DNA from 3 places in the Brachybacterium fresconis genome. Region 1 is predicted to be linked to each of the others. Evidence: predicted binding sites of a transcription regulator. Region 1 holds the regulator's gene; each other region holds the start of a gene.
What was found. The regulator LexA, encoded in region 1, represses DNA repair genes until DNA is damaged. The targets are predictions, from matches to a motif close to TCGAACANNTGTTCGA.
Positions count from the first base shown of each region.

Region 2: the regulator LexA is predicted to act here: its motif matches at 2,015-2,030, upstream of JOF44_RS02985 (HNH endonuclease signature motif containing protein).
Region 3: the regulator LexA is predicted to act here: its motif matches at 1,557-1,572, upstream of JOF44_RS17535 (HNH endonuclease signature motif containing protein).

Region 1 is NZ_JAGIOC010000001.1:4,194,681-4,197,956, reverse strand. It holds gene nrdR (transcriptional regulator NrdR) at 1-439, opposite strand, end outside; gene JOF44_RS18615 (peptidoglycan-binding protein LysM) at 468-863, opposite strand; gene lexA (transcriptional repressor LexA) at 1,033-1,728, shown strand; gene JOF44_RS18605 (ATP-dependent DNA helicase) at 1,777-3,276, opposite strand, start outside.
Region 2 is NZ_JAGIOC010000001.1:664,894-668,169, reverse strand. It holds gene nagE (N-acetylglucosamine-specific PTS transporter subunit IIBC) at 1-1,847, shown strand, start outside; gene JOF44_RS02985 (HNH endonuclease signature motif containing protein) at 2,070-3,276, shown strand, end outside.
Region 3 is NZ_JAGIOC010000001.1:3,959,440-3,962,715, reverse strand. It holds gene JOF44_RS17535 (HNH endonuclease signature motif containing protein) at 1-1,514, opposite strand, end outside; gene JOF44_RS17530 (PKD domain-containing protein) at 1,822-2,502, opposite strand; gene JOF44_RS17525 (DUF6318 family protein) at 2,915-3,276, opposite strand, start outside.

The DNA of each region.
Region 1 (3,276 bases):
CGGCGCGCAGCCGGGCGATCTCGCTCTCGAAGTCCTCGAGCGTGTCGAAGTCCTGGTACACGCTCGCGAACCGGAGGTAGGCGACCAGGTCGAGCTCCTGCAGCGGCTGCAGGATCGACAGGCCGACCTGGTGCGCGTCGATCTCCGCCTGGCCGCTGGAGCGGATCGTCTCCTCGACCCGCTGGGCGAGCATCGCCAGCTGGTCGTCGCTGACCGGGCGACCCTGGCAGGCCTTGCGCACGCCGGAGATCACCTTCGCCCGGCTGAACGGTTCACTGACGCCGGAGCGCTTGAGCACGGACAGGGAGGCCGTCTCGGAAGTCGAGAAGCGCCGCGAACAGTTCGGGCACTGACGACGGCGCCGGATGGTCGCGCCGTCGTCGGACGTGCGCGAATCCACGACCCGGGAGTCAGGATGGCGGCAGAACGGGCAGTGCATCCGGTCAGGATACCGGCACGTCGCCCGCTCAGCGCTCGAGGGATCCCGGCGACGGCAGCTCGATCTGCTGACCGGCGGTGACGCGCCCGGTGGCCAACTGGTTGAGCGTGCGCACCTCGGCGATGTACTCCCGCTCGCTCATCGGTGCCGGAGCGTACTGCTCGGCGTAGCCCCACAGGGTGTCCCCGGCCTCGACCGTGATGGTCGTCGGAGGCTCCGGCTCAGGGCCCGCCACGGCGGAGGGCACGTCGAACACCAGCAGCAGGGCGCCGGCGACGAGGAGCCCGAGCACGAAGGCTGCCAGCGTCAGCAGCGCGCGACCGCGCCGGGTGGGCTCGAGTCGAACATCCGCTCGAGAGGCCTGCGCGTCGTGCTGGTCGCGATGCTGCCGGAAGGGAAGGACCGTCGCGGTCTGCGTCGTCATATCCGAACTCCTGTTCGATCGAATCTTTGTGCGACTGTAGCCGGGGAGCGGCGCGACACGCAAGAGGAATCTCGAACACCTGTTTGGCATCCGGTGCGCGCCGCCCTAGGCTGGGTGACAGGACAACGGAACCGCGAGGGTCCGACAGACGAAGCCAGGAGGCCGCACGATGACGCCGAGCACCCCCCCGCCGATCCGGTCCCGCGGCGACGCCCCGGCGGATCCCGCGACGGCCGGCCTCACCCGTCGCCAGCGCCTCGTCCTGGAGACCATCAACGACGCGGTCTCCGCCCACGGGTACCCGCCCACGATGCGGGAGATCGGCGACGCCGTCGGCCTGACGTCCTCCTCGTCGGTGTCCCATCAGCTCCAGGCGCTCGAGCGCAAGGGCTTCCTGCGACGGGATCCGAAGCGCCCGCGGGCGATGGAGGTCGTGATGCCCGAGGAGGACGGTGCCCCGGCCCCCGTGCCGATCCCGGACATATCCCCCGAGTCGGTCACGGTGCCGCTGGTCGGCCGGATCGCAGCCGGGGTGCCGATCACGGCCGAGGAGCAGGTCGAGGACGTCTTCACCCTCCCCTCGCGCCTGGTCGGCGACGGGAACCTCTTCCTGCTGCAGGTCGTCGGCGATTCCATGATCGACGCCGCCATCTGCGACGGCGACTGGGTGGTGGTGCGCTCTCAGCGCTCGGCCGAGAAGGGTGAGATCGTCGCCGCCATGATCGACGGAGAGGCCACCGTGAAGACGTTCGTGCAGCGCGACGACCACGTCTGGCTCATGCCGCACAACCCAGCCTTCGCCCCGATCCTGGGCGACCACGCCGAGATCCTCGGCAAGGTCGTCGCGGTGCTGCGCGCGGTCTGAGCGCCCCGGCCGCTGCGACCGGCCCTCGGGCCCGCCGCCGCGGCGGTCTCAGGAATCGGCGAGACGGCGCAGAGCGCCGAGCGCGACCTCGGGATCGGCCGTCGGCCACAACGGCGGCACCGCCTCGCGCAGGAAGCCTCCGTAGCGCGCGGTGGCCAGGCGCGGATCCAGCACGGCCACCATGCCCCGGTCCTCCTGCGAGCGGATCAGGCGCCCCGCGCCCTGGGCCAGCAGCAGCGCGGCGTGCTGGGCGGAGACGGACATGAACCCGTTGCCGCCGTGCCGGGCGATCCGCTCCTGGCGGGCGGAGGTCAGCGGGTCGTCGGGTCGCGGGAACGGGATCCGGTCGATGGTGACCAGACGCAGCGACCGGCCCGAGACGTCCACCCCCTGCCACAGAGTGAGGGTGCCGAACAGGGAGGCGTCCTCGTCCTCGCGGAAGTTCCGCACCAGGTTCGCCATCGAGTCCTCCCCCTGCACCTCGATCGTGAGGTCGAGTCGGGCGCGCACGTGCTCGGCCGCCAGTTCCGCGCCGCGGCGCGAGGAGAACAGGCACAGCGCGCCCCCGCGGGATGCCTCCACCAGATCGGTCAGGTGGTCGAGCATCGCCGGCGATGGTCCCTCCCGTCCGGGCTGCGGCAGGTGGCGGGCGGTGTAGAGGATCCCCTGGCTCCGATAGGCGAAGGGGCTGCCCACGTCGAGGCCGGCCCAGGCTCCGCTGTCCTCCCCCGGCGGCAGCTCGTCCACCTCGGTGCGACCGGCCCGGCCCAGGCCCACCTCGCCGGCAGCGGGTTCGAAACGGCCGGCGAGGGCGAGCGTCGCCGAGGTGAGCACGGCGGTGCGGTCCTCGAGGATCGCGCCGCGCATGGCGGCGGCGACGCTGAGGGGCGCCACCTGGATGCTGGAGCGACCGGTGGCCTGGGAGCGGGAGACGGAGACCACGTCGTCCTCCCCCGGCGCGCCGAGCCGCTCGCAGACGTCGATGATCTCCTGCAGGTTCGCCCGGACCGTCTTGCGGGTCCCGGCCGTGGACGCGGAGCCGTCCTCGCCGGCGTCCTTCGCATCGGAGTGGGCGGTCCGCGCCTCGACGCGCAGCTGCTGGACGGCATCGGCCAGACGGTCGGGCAGGTCACCGAGCACCCGGCCGTCCGGCGCCAGCTCGAGGGCCTCCCGCAGCTCCTCGGCGGCGTCGTCGAGAGCCGTCGCCGCGACCCCCAGGCCGCGCAGCTCCCGCACGGTGCCCCGCAGCATGCCGGGGCTGAGGACCTCGGTGACGGCGCCGGTGACCCGGCCGGTGAGGTCATGCGCCTCGTCGAAGACGACGACGTCGTGGTCGGGGATGATGCCGTGGTTGTCGAAGGAGTCGATCGCCAGCAGAGCGTGATTGGTCACCACGATGTCGACCTCGCGAGCGAGCTCCCGGCTGTGCTCGGCGAAGCAGGACTCGACCATCGGGCAGGTGCCGCCCAAGCACTGGGAGCCGGTGACGGAGACCTGCCGCCAGGCGCGATCGGAGACGGGGTCGTCCAGCGCGTCGCGGTCGCCGCT
Region 2 (3,276 bases), 3.5 Mb from region 1:
TCAACGCGACCGGCGACGACGCCAACCTCGCCGGCGTCTTCTTCAAGACCGCCGGCGACGCGCTGCTGGACCATCTGCCGCTGCTGTTCGCCATCGGCATCTCCATCGGCATGGCCAGGAAATCCGACGGCACCTCCGCGCTCGCGGGCCTCGTCTCCTGGCTCATGGTGACGACGCTGCTGAAACCGGAGAACGTCGCGCTTTTCCGGGGCATCGGGGAGGATGCGGTCAACCCGGCCTTCGACAACCTCGAGAACGTGTTCGTCGGCATCATCTGCGGCCTCATCGGCGCCTGGGTGTACGACCACTTCAAGGACACGAAGCTGCCGGACGCCCTGTCCTTCTTCTCCGGCAAGCGCTCGGTCGCGATCATCACCGCCGGGATCTCGCTCGTCGTCGCCCTCGTGCTGTTCTTCGTCTGGCCCCTGGTGTACTCGGGTCTGGTCGGCTTCGGCGAGTTCATCCTCACCCTCGGCCCCGTCGGCGTGGGCATCTACGGCTTCTTCAACCGTCTGCTGATCCCGCTGGGCCTCCACCACGCCCTGAACTCCGTGTTCTGGTACGACGTCGCCGGGATCAACGACCTCGGCAACTTCCTCGACGCCACAGGCACCCACGGCGTGACCGGCCAGTACATGACCGGATTCTTCCCCATCATGATGCTCGGCCTGCCCGGTGCGGCGCTGGCGATGTACGTGACGGCGAAGACGGCCCGTCGCAAGGTCGCCGGCGGCGTGCTGCTCTCCAGCGCCATCGCCTCGTTCTTCGTGGGTGTCACCGAGCCGCTGGAGTTCTCCTTCATGTTCCTGGCTCCGGGCCTGTACGTGGTCCACGCGCTGTTCATGGGAATCTCCATGGGCGTCAGCGCCGCGCTGCCGGTGCGGATGGGCTTCGGATTCTCCGGCGGCTTCATCGACCTGGTGCTGGGCTGGGTGAACCCGATGGCGCAGAACCCCTGGGCGATCCCGCTGATGGGCGTGTTCTGGTTCGTCGTCTACTTCCTCGTCTTCCGTTTCATCATCCGCCGTTTCGACCTGAAGACCCCTGGTCGGGAGGATGACGAGGACCTCGTGGACGAGGATGACGCCGTCGCCCCCGGCGCGGACAAGTACCTCGTGACCGCCACCGCCTTCCTCGCCGCACTCGGCGGCCGGGAGAACATCATCGACCTCGAGAACTGCGCGACCCGTCTGCGCATGGAGGTCGCCGACACCACGGCGGTCGACGAGGCCGCCCTCAAGCGCGCCGGAGCCGCTGGCACCATGAAGCCGGGCGGACAGTCCGTCCAGGTCGTCTACGGCACCAGCGTCCAGTTCGTGAAGGACGCCATGGAGGACATCGTGACCGGGAAGAGGGAGCCGGTCGAGTCCGGGGAGCCGGGCGCCGTCGCGGACGCGACCGGGGGAGCGGACGGAAGCACCGCCACCGCGGTGCGCACGAGCTCCCTGGTCCGCCTGCGCCAGCCCGTGGCCGGCACCGTCGTGCCGCTGTCCGAGGTGCCGGATCCGACCTTCGCCGGGGGCATCATGGGTCCGGGCGTCGCGATCGAGCCGACCTCGGGCGAGGTCGTCGCCCCCGCCGCCGGGACCATCACCCACGTGTTCCCGACCGGCCACGCGGTGGCGCTCACCCTCGACGACGGCACCGAGGTGCTCGTCCACGTCGGCCTCGACACGGTGAAGCTGCAGGGCGAGGGCTTCACGACCCTCGTGGAGACCGGGGAGCACGTCACCGCCGGCACGCCGCTGCTGCGCGCAGACCTCTCGGCGATCCGCGTGGCGGGGTACGAGACGGTCACACCGGTGATCGTGCTCAACGACAAGGAGGCTCGGATCGAGCTGATCTGAGCGGACGCGCGGCCGGGACACCCGGACGCGGTGAACGGGGCGGCGGCCCGGTGGCGGGGGAGACCCCGACGCCGGGCCGCCGTCGTGCGTGGGCACATCGCGAACCTTCCTCCACACGGGGTGGTTATCCACAATTTAGGACGGGTTCACGAAACCACTGGTATTCGTCGAACGGAGCTTCTAAAATAGAGGGAACGACTCGGGCAGCAGAGGGGGTGCGGGATGGCCGCGAAAACATCGACGACGACGGGAATGTCGGCCGACTCGGCGCACGCAGCCGACTCGACAGACTCCGCTGAGTCAGCCGCGACCGACACCGCGCACGCTGCCGCGTCGGCGAAGGCTCCCCGCACGGCCGGGCCCCCGCGCACGCCGGTCCGCGCCCACACGCCGCTGGATCCGGACACCTTCGCCGCCCACTCGCACGTCGAACCCGGATGCGTCGAGGAGCAGCTCGCCCGAGAGCTGTTCGCCACCCATCACGAGGAGGCCCTGGCCTACGCCGGTCGCCTGCGGAAGCTCGCCATGCTCTGGGACGACACCAGCGAAGAGGGCGACATGAACGCGATCCTCGTCGCCGACGCGCGCCGGATCACGCTGGATCGGGCGCGCACGCTGCTGCGCGATGCCGCCACCGCCGTCGTCGACCTGCCCCACACGCTCGCCCGCCTCGAGGCAGGCCACCTCCCGGTCTCATGGTTCGAGCAGCTGCTGCGACGGACTCGTCGGCTCACCTCCGACCAGTGCCAGCAGGTCGACGACAGGGTCGCCGAGTGGGACCTGGAGAACATCACCGCGGATCGGTTCTCGCGGGAGCTGGGCAAGCTCATCGCCTGGTTCGGGATGGCGGCGGTCCGTGAGACGCCGCCCGAGCAGCGGGACGTCTCCCTCGAGATCAATCCTGATCACGACGGCACCGCCTGCCTGCTCGTCACCGGACCCATTCACGAGATGCTCGACCTCTCGCGCCGCCTCGACCTGGCAGCGCGCGCCGTCCAGAACGAGCAGCGCCATGCCGCGAAGGAGGGGCGCCCCGCGCCCTTCGACATCGACGGCGAGGTCGCCCGCACGGCATACCGCATGCCGCTGGCAGCCCTGCGCTACGCGATCCTCACCCGCACCATGCTCGAGACCTCGGGCGTCCAGGTGCCCCAGAGCCGCTTCCGCCTGCAGGTGATCGTCCCGGCCATGACCCTGCTGGGGGAGTCCGACGCCCCCGGCACCATCGACGGCACCATCCCGCTGCCCGCACGGATGGCCCGCCACCTCGCGGCCGACGAGCCCACCTGGTACCGGATCCTCACCGATCCCTCCGACGGTGCCTACCTTCCGCTGCCGCCGACGACGTACTCTCCGACCACCGCGATGGCCGAGCATCTCCGCCTGCTCGACCCGGTCTGCGCCGTGCCCGGCTGCACCAACAATGTGT
Region 3 (3,276 bases), 240 kb from region 1:
GGGACCGTCGGCAGCGGGTCGGCGGGCGGCCCGTCGGCCGGTGCGGAGTCGACGGGCGGCTGAAGCGCGGGGGCGGACGAGGTGTATCGGTGTCCCGTCGGCGTGGTGATCGTCAAGGTGCTCGGTTCGCCGTCGGCCCCGGGCTGCTGGGTGGTCGTCCAGCCGGGGATCTCCTTGACCAGGTTGAAGCGCTGGCAGTGCCCGATGCCGTTGTCGGCGGTCGTTGCGCCGCCGTCTGCGTAACGGGTCGCGTGATCGATGTCGTGGATGGCCGCATCGCACCAGGGCGTGCGGCAGCGCTGGTCCCGCTGCAGGATGAAGCGGCGGACCTCCCCGCGGAACAGCCTCCTGCGCGGATCGGCGGCGACCAGCTCCCCGGTGCGGGGATCGGTGTACAGGCGTCGGATCCAGCGGGCGGCGTTCGTCAGGTCGTTCGGCGAGGGCCCGGTCGGCCCGGCCCGTCGCTCTGGTTCGCATGGGGCTCGTTCCGGATCCTCCGTCGCGTCCGGTCCGTGCGCAAGCTCGTCCTGCACGGCGTGCTCCGGGGCTGCTCCGGCCTGACCGTCGTCGACCCCGCTCAACTCGGTCTCATCCGGGTCCGGCGACCTGCGAATGCCTGCGGGGCTCGAGGCGACACCCAAGGCGATGTCTCGGGCGAGGCGGCCCGGGATCGGGTGCCCGTCCATCCACGCCGCCCGGTCGTCGTCGTTCAGCAGCGTCGTATCCGTCATCAGCAGGTTGACCTCGACCGGAATCTCATCGACGGTCTTCGCACCGGTGACGCGCTCGACGAGCGTATCGGCCATGATCTGCCCCTTGCTCCGCTCATCGCCCGAGCTCTTCGCGGATTTCGCCACCTGGGTGAGCGTCTTGTATGCGGCGACGCCGTCCTTCGTCGGCAGCACAGAGCGGAGGATCGACATGCCATCGGGAGCGGGCCGGAGCGACGTCCTCCGATCGGCCACGGCCCTCTTCGCCCGAGCCACGGCCGCCGCGGGGTCAAGCTCCTGAGCGCGGGCACGAGTGACGTTCCCGGTGCGCGTCGCGGTGAGCGTCGGCAGTCGAGGCTCCAGCTCGGCATCGATCTGTGCCCGCTTGTCATCGTCGAGCACGAACACGTTCTTGGCGACCTCCTGTGCGGCCCATTCGCTGATCTCGCCGCGCTCGAGCAGACTCGTGGTGCGCGGCAGAGTCTCGATCAGAACGCGATGCAGAGCCACCTGACCGGAGGCCTGCGTGGGGGTGATGCGACGAGCCATCGCTATCTGGTCGGCAACCCCACGACCGCGTAGTGCACGGGGGACGTCCTGGCGTCGCTGCAGATCGACCTGCGAGTCCCGGAACGCGATCTCGGCATGGGCCTGGGCTGCGCTGATCGTGCCCTTCGCCCGTTCGAGCGAGCTGATGGTGTCGATCAGATCCGGATCGGAGACCCTCTTCAGGTCGTCGGCTCGGGGAGCCCGCTCGAGGAGCGCAGCCAGGGACGCGTTCCACTCCTGCACTGAGGTTGCCATGGTCGCCTCCTCTCCCGTTCTCGGAGCTATCGCCCCGTCCCGTCGAACCCTTGTTCGTTCCTGCGCTTCCAGCGTCGCCCGCAGGCAGGAGCTCGGCAATGTTCGATGCCCAGATGTGGACAAGGGTGCTGTGTGGAGGAAAGACGAATCGATGTCCGCGCCGTCGGAACCTCGGTCGAAGGGGCGCAACCGCGATGGCACGCAAAGCGCCGATCTCGATCGTCGCGCGGCCACGGGCAGACAACGCAGAGCGCCCATCGCCGCGTCGACGATGGGCGCTCATGAGACGCGCAGCCCGCAACGCTGCTCAGGTCTCGCGATGTGTCGCCTCAGGGTCCTGCGGGCCCTCTGTCTCCGCCGTGCGCTCCGGAACCCACGGGTCCTCGTTCTCGTCCACCGGCACATCACCGTCGACCAGTCGGGATTCCAGCGACTTCGAGTAGACCGGAATCGGGTCCGACGCGACCTCGATCGTGCCGTCGATGTCCTGCCACGGGCCGCCGGCCACGGAGAACTGACCGCTGAACGTCGTCGTCAACGTGACGTCGTACCACCCCTCGTACCGGTAGGTTCCCGAGACGGCCTCCGACGGATACGGCTCCCCCGCATCCGTCGTCGTGATCGTGTTCCCGTCGCCGAGATCCCAGTGGTAGGACACCGGGACCGCACGCACGGACACCGGCACGCCGAGGACCTCGGTCGCCAGAGTCTGCGACTGGGACTCCGCGTAGAGCACGTTGACCATGTTGACCGGCAACCAGCCATCTTCCGGACCTGCACTCGCGACAAGTGGCTCGACTTCCATCGACTCGAAGTCGCTCCGCGTGATAGTGATGACGACGGGCTCCGACGACCCTTCAGCTGGTGCCCCACCGCCGCCGCGGGCTGTGCAGTCGAACCCGAGCAGCTCCTCAGAATCGGCCTGCGTGTCCACCCTGACCCGCTCTGAAGTCAGGTATCCCTCACCGTCAGCGGCGACGGTATCCATGAGCCCGCACCCCATATTGGCGAGATTGCAGACCGTGCCAACTGACGCGTCACCGTCATCCGGAAGGTCCTCGCAGGTGTATTTGCTGTTGGTGCCGAGCGCACGAGAGGTGACATAAACGTCCGGCGTTACACCATTCGACGAACTTGAAGGCTCGCCACCACTTCCAGCTTGCCCGTATCTCAAATCACTCTCAGCCAGCGAGCGCCCAACGCCTAGCGCGCCGTCATCAATAATAGATGAAACACCTCCATCTCCACCCGATCCATTATCCGCGCCCCCCAAAGCCGGGAAGGGCTGAATATTCACCGTTTCCGCATTCGCTATCGGAGCAACAGTCACAACCATCAGGAATGAAATGCCCAGTAATAGCCAGGAGTAGACCCCTCGAAGCTTACGGAACAAACACCTATCACTCACTCCCTGCCTCCCCAAACGACATGCCGCCGATCACCCAACTCCCGTCAACCCAGGTGACCCCCGCAATAGCCGTGTAGTCAGTGGCCTCCGCATGGAGGACTTCTTTCGAGTCGCCAGGAGCCTCATGCTTGCCGACAGTGAATATGTATCCGATTTCATAATCAAAGTTTTCGGACTCGTAATGAGTAATCCCGAAGTCCGAAATCTCCACAGGACCCCAGGTCAACCCGTCCTCAAATCCATCGATCTGCGTCTCGAACTTTTCGCACGCTTCGCAGCCTTCAGAATAGAGCTCACCTGCCCGCGAGGAATCCCCCGTCTGGTACCCCCAGTACACGTTTGCGAAGTAGAAAC